2 linked regions of the Geobacillus stearothermophilus ATCC 12980 genome follow. The protein of the gene in region 1 interacts with the protein of each later gene in a pairwise test. Links are inferred from orthologs where the notes say so. Each region holds a gene or a part of one and is shown on either strand. Other genes may lie near its edges.

Region 1 (3,095 bases):
TTCCCCCTTTGCGTATCTCGCACAGCTACCCCCATTGTACTATAACGTTTTCTGTTTTCAAAGCGCTCGGCCGCCCACTAGTATTATTTAGCCGAAAACTGAAATATATGTCAAGGACATTTTCTTGAAAGAGAAAGAGCGCGTCTATTGCAATCCCTTCCGTTGTATGATAAATTATAATAGTGTTTTTAGAGGGATGTAAAAGCAAGGAGGGAAAAACGATGGCGAAATGCTTCATTACCGGCAAGAAAAAATCGTTCGGCAACACACGTTCGCACGCCATGAACGCCAGCCGCCGCACGTGGAAAGCCAACTTGCAAAAAGTGCGCATTTTAGTCGACGGCAAACCGAAACGCGTTTGGGTTTCGGCGCGCGCCCTGAAATCCGGAAAAGTAAAACGCGTCTAACCGTTCAACAAAAAAAGCACCAAAAATGGTGCTTTTTTCTTACCCTTTTTTAAACGCGTTCAACACCGCCCGCACAATTCCGCCTAAAAATTTCGGCAGCTTGATCGTATAAAACTTCATCCCGATTCCCTCCTCACACCCGTCATATCACGCACTTCCCGCCATTTCCTTATCCAGTATATTCCGTTGCTGACCAATCGCAACTACGGGCAGCCGGCAAAATCGCTGCTCCTTATCATCATTAATATGCCTTCCGAAAACGAAAAAGTACCGGAAGATTGGATAAGTTCGTTACTAATACATAGTGTGGAACCGCGGGAAATATGACAGTCGGCCAATGGATATTTAAATCCAATAAGCGTGAGCCCCGCCACCGTTTCAGAAATCGGGATGTAAGACACATAGCGGTATCGATCGTCGCGTGTGATCGTATGCACGCCGGGCAGATGGACGGTCAACACATTTTGCCGGTCGACGATTTCAATCGGCCGGCCGGCGTATTTCAGCAACAGCTCGACATTGCCAAACAGATGGTCAAGCCGTCCGCCGGTGGCGCCAAACAGACGGATGTGGCAGGCGTCCTGTTCCACCGCCCAATCAAGGGCGATCTCCATATCTGTTTTGTCTTTTTCTGCCGGCCATATTTCCAAATCCGGAAGCATTTGCTGAAGCTTGGCCACTTCTTCAGCCGGCACGGAATCGAAATCGCCAAACGCCCGCACCGGCTGGAGGCCGGCTTCAAGCAGCGCCGTTGTGCCGCGGTCGACGCCGACCCAATGCACATCCGCGCCGTCATAGCGGCGCAAGCTAGGGAGAAGCTCACGCGGGCCGCCGCCGACAATATGGATCACCATTCCCCTTCCCCCCTTCGCCTTTTTCAATAAGAAAAAGCCTTGTTTCGCCTTGCCTGGCTTTTCCGGCGCTCACCGCCTACCGTTGCAGCGGCTGCCGGATGCAGGAGCCCGTTCTCTACTTGGCGCACGCTTCTCGCAAAGCGCGAATGGCCGCCGCCCGGTCCGCCTCATTGTAAATGGCCGACCCGGCGACGAGCACATTCGCCCCGGCTTCGGCGCAAAGCGGCGCTGTTTTCGCGTTGACGCCGCCGTCCACTTCGATGTCCAGCGCCTTGTTTTGTTCGCCGGCCAAACGGGCGACTTCGCGAATTTTCGGCACGACGGACGGAATGAACGCCTGCCCGCCAAACCCCGGGTTGACTGTCATCAATAGGACAAGATCGACATCGGCGATGACATGGCGGATTGTCTCAACCGGCGTATGCGGATTCAACACGACCCCGGCCTTGACACCTTGCTCTTTAATAAAGTGAATCGTCCGGTGCAAATGCACGCACGCCTCGGCGTGGACGGAGATGATGTCCGCCCCGGCTTTGGCGAACGCCGGAATGTATCGGTCAGGGTCGGCGATCATTAAATGAACGTCAAGCGGCAGCTTCGTCACCGGGCGAATGGCGGCAACGACCGGCGGCCCGATCGTGATATTCGGCACGAACCGTCCGTCCATGACATCGACATGAAGCCAATCGGCTCCGCCTTCTTCCACCGAACGGATTTCCTCGGCCAAACGGGAAAAATCAGCTGACAAAATCGATGGCGCAATTCGAATCATCGTTCAATACCTCGGCTTTCGTTCTTTCATTTCCGCAACAAAACTTAAATAATGGTCGTAGCGGTACGGCGGAATGTCCCCAGCCTCAGCCGCCTCGCGGACCGCACATTTCGGTTCGGCCACATGAAGGCAGCCGCGGAACTTGCACCCTTCTCCGTATTCCCGGAATTCCGGAAAATAGCGCGGCAGCTCGTCAAGTTCAATATCGTCGAACTCGAGGGCGCTAAACCCCGGTGTGTCGGCGACGAGCCCGCCGGCCACCTCCAGCAGCTCGACGTGGCGGGTCGTATGTTTGCCGCGCCCTAAATGGGTGGAAATATCGCCGGTTTTCAGCCGCAAATCCGGGCGAAGCGCATTTAACAGCGATGACTTGCCGACGCCGGACTGTCCGGCAACGACCGAGACGCGGCCGCGCAGGTGCGCCGCCAGCTTATCGAGGCCGTCTTTTGTCACGGTCGACGTCTCAATCACCTCATAGCCAATGCGCCGGTAATCACCTGCATAACGGGCGATCGCGTCTTTCGCCTCGCCATCGAGCAAATCCATTTTGCTAATGACGATAATCGGCGCAATTTCCTTCGATTCGATTAAGACGAGAAAGCGGTCCAACAGCTTGGCGCTAAAGTCCGGGCTTACGGCAGAAAAAACTAAAATCGCCTGCTCGACGTTGGCGATCGGCGGCCGCACCAGTTCATTTTGCCGCTCGCGAATGTCCAAAATGTAGCCTTCCGTCTCACTTGTCGCCGTAAAGACGACGCGGTCGCCGACAAGCGGCGTCACTTTTTGCTTGCGAAACACACCGCGCCCGCGGCACTGAAACACATTCCCTTCCGAGAGCACGTAATAAAATCCGCTCAACGCTTTGATGATTTGCCCTTCTGCCATAGCCTCACTCCTTTTTTCCGCCGTGTTCTGGATATGGAATCGATCCTTCGTCTTTGACAACATTGTTGACAATAACGCGATAATACGCCGTCTCCCCGTATGGAATTTCAAACTCTACGATCTCCGTGGCCGGCCCTGTCAGCCGGTACGTTTTATATGGCGTTGTCATGTTATGGT
Region 2 (3,170 bases), 1.5 Mb from region 1 along the record:
AGACAATGACGCGATTATCTTCTATAATTTCCGCCCTGACCGGGCGATCCAAATTTCAAACACGTTTACGAACGAAGATTTCCGCGAGTTTGACCGCGGCCCGAAACATCCGAAGCATTTGTTCTTTGTCTGCTTGACCCATTTCAGCGAAACGGTGAAAGGGTACGTGGCGTTCAAGCCGACGAACTTGGACAACACGATCGGGGAAGTGCTGTCGCAGCACGGACTGCGCCAGCTGCGCATCGCCGAGACCGAAAAATATCCGCACGTGACGTTTTTTATGAGCGGCGGCCGCGAAGAGAAATTTCCAGGCGAAGACCGGATTTTGATCAACTCGCCGAAAGTGCCGACGTATGACTTGAAGCCGGAAATGAGCGCCTATGAAGTGACCGATGCGCTGCTCAAGGAAATTGAAGCCGATAAGTACGATGCGATCATTTTGAACTACGCCAACCCGGATATGGTCGGCCATTCGGGCAAGCTCGAACCGACGATCAAGGCGGTGGAGGCAGTGGACGAATGCCTCGGCAAAGTCGTCGATGCCATTTTGGCCAAAGGCGGCATCGCCATCATCACCGCCGACCACGGCAACGCCGATGAAGTATTGACGCCGGACGGCAAGCCGCAAACGGCTCATACGACGAATCCGGTGCCGGTCATCGTGACGAAAAAAGGCATCAAGCTTAGAGACGGCGGCATCTTAGGCGATTTGGCGCCGACGATGCTCGATTTGCTCGGCTTGCCGCAGCCGAAAGAAATGACGGGGAAATCGTTGATTGTCAAATAATGATGATCTTGAGAAAACGATACGAAAAGGAGTGTGTTCCCATGTCTGCCATTATCGATGTCTACGCTCGCGAAGTGCTCGATTCGCGCGGCAACCCAACCGTAGAAGTGGAAGTGTATACAGAAGAAGGCGGTTTCGGCCGCGCCCTGGTGCCAAGCGGCGCCTCGACTGGGGAATATGAAGCAGTCGAACTGCGCGACGGCGACAAAAACCGCTACCTCGGCAAAGGGGTGTTAAAAGCGGTCGAAAACGTCAACGAAATCATCGCGCCGGAAATCATCGGCCTTGAAGTGACCGACCAAGTGGCGATCGACCGCGCGTTGATTGAGCTTGACGGCACGGAAAACAAAAGCAAACTTGGCGCCAACGCCATTTTGGGCGTTTCGCTTGCCGTGGCCCGCGCGGCGGCGGACGAGCTTGGTTTGCCGCTGTACCACTACTTAGGCGGCTTTAACGCCAAAACGCTGCCGGTGCCGATGATGAACATTTTAAACGGCGGCGCGCATGCGGACAACAACGTCGACATTCAAGAATTTATGATCATGCCAGTCGGGGCGGAAAGCTTCCGCGAAGCGCTGCGCATGGGGGCGGAAATTTTCCACAGCTTAAAAGCGGTGCTGAAATCGAAAGGCTACAACACCGCGGTCGGCGATGAAGGCGGCTTCGCCCCGAACTTGAAATCGAACGAAGAAGCGCTGCAAACGATCATCGAAGCGATCGAAAAAGCCGGCTACAAACCGGGCGAACAAGTGATGCTCGCCATGGACGTTGCTTCATCCGAGCTGTACAACAAAGAAGACGGCAAATATCATCTTGAAGGCGAAGGCGTTGTGAAAACGTCGGAAGAAATGGTCGCTTGGTATGAAGAGCTTGTATCGAAATATCCGATCATCTCGATCGAAGACGGGCTCGATGAAAACGACTGGGAAGGCCATAAACTGCTGACCGAGCGACTCGGCAAAAAAGTGCAGCTTGTCGGTGACGACTTGTTCGTCACGAACACGAAAAAACTGGCCGAAGGCATTGAAAAAGGCGTCGGCAACTCGATTTTGATCAAAGTGAACCAAATCGGCACGCTCACCGAAACGTTTGACGCCATCGAAATGGCGAAACGCGCCGGCTACACGGCTGTCGTCTCGCACCGCTCCGGCGAAACGGAAGACAGCACGATCGCCGACATCGCCGTCGCCACCAACGCCGGCCAAATCAAAACAGGCGCGCCGTCGCGCACCGACCGCGTCGCGAAATACAACCAGCTGCTCCGCATTGAGGATGAACTCGGCCATACGGCTATTTACCAAGGCATTCGTTCGTTTTACAATTTGAAAAAATAACCGATAACAGAATCATTACAGGCACCTTTCGGCTGTTTGCCAAGAAAGGTGCCTTTTTTTGCGGCGGGCGAGGATAGCAAAGGGTCGCGTCAAAAGCGCGTTATGAAGACTCCACATAGACCATCCCCTTGAGTATCGGAGGGATGTTCAAGGATGGAGTCGCCCTTGACCAACACCCGACAAAGGTGGGAAAGAATCGTCAAGGGCGGTGGAGACAAAAAGAAGGCAATCGTTTTCCCATATTACACCCATTACATACACAGTGATTGAATATTGGGTCTTAGGGATTTCAAACAAATCGGCGAATCATTTGGGCAACAAGCTTGTCACTTCTTTGTTCTGGTAAAGTTCTTTTTCATCTTCCGTACAACAATCAATACACTTAACTATTTTGAGAAGATCAATTTTGATTTGATTATATTTTTTAATTTTCTTGCAAATATTTCCCATGATTTCACTCTCATACTTAAACAATCACATCTTTGTCTCTAGAAGGCCGGTGAAAAACGAGGATACTTGAGAAATCGACGAAGCTGAATGAGAAACAAAAGCACGTTTTATCAAGGTTTCTGAATTTGAGAAAATATAGGTTTTACCTCGTTGCTAAGTAAATCACCGGGCTCCTAGAGATAAGTTGAAATTCCTTTTGAAGCTTCTTACTTCTTGTTTGTAGAAGAGCTTAAAAAACCAATGGGGACTGATAAAATAATGGAAGGTGAAATCGCACCCGAAGCCTGGTATGAGGGATGCTTAGTTTCCTATGGTTCTGGTAATGAAAAATATTGTTACCAAAATTACTTTGGAGCTAAGTGTAGAAGTGGAACACCAATTAACGCATTAGACCGATGCTGCCAAGCTCACGATCGTTGTTGGGCTAATTTTGGGAAAGGAGACGATGGTTGCGATTACGAATGATATCTCTGTGCATACGCTACTTATGATCCGGACTGGTGGATGGTTGCCGAGTTTGGATTATTGTGCTCGCAAGGAAAATTAGGTAGCATTTTCTAAATGTTTTTATGAAAAGAGAAGGTCTATTCCAACCTTCT

The links.
Region 2: the proteins of rpe (region 1) and eno interact in binary tests that used the Escherichia coli proteins (3 or more experiments, as listed by UniProt). The link is inferred for Geobacillus stearothermophilus ATCC 12980 from one-to-one orthologs.

The regions. Positions count from the first base shown.
Region 1 is NZ_CP128494.1:978,976-982,070, reverse strand. Bases 206-2,975 are described here. They hold rpe (ribulose-phosphate 3-epimerase), read right to left. Parts: upstream 2,034-2,975; coding sequence 1,377-2,033; downstream 206-1,376. Other genes in these bases: pknB (Stk1 family PASTA domain-containing Ser/Thr kinase), read right to left, coding at 2,923-2,975; rsgA (ribosome small subunit-dependent GTPase A), read right to left, coding at 2,037-2,918; QSJ10_RS05290 (thiamine diphosphokinase), read right to left, coding at 611-1,261; spoVM (stage V sporulation protein SpoVM), read right to left, coding at 447-527; rpmB (50S ribosomal protein L28), read left to right, coding at 222-407. Also shown: more of pknB, read right to left, coding at 2,976-3,095. UniProt on the Escherichia coli protein: Catalyzes the reversible epimerization of D-ribulose 5-phosphate to D-xylulose 5-phosphate.
Region 2 is NZ_CP128494.1:2,455,033-2,458,202, reverse strand. The notes cover bases 130-2,974. They hold eno (phosphopyruvate hydratase), read left to right. Parts: upstream 130-828; coding sequence 829-2,121; downstream 2,122-2,974. Other genes in these bases: gpmI (2,3-bisphosphoglycerate-independent phosphoglycerate mutase), read left to right, coding at 130-787. Also shown: more of gpmI, read left to right, coding at 1-129. UniProt on the Escherichia coli protein: Catalyzes the reversible conversion of 2-phosphoglycerate (2-PG) into phosphoenolpyruvate (PEP). It is essential for the degradation of carbohydrates via glycolysis.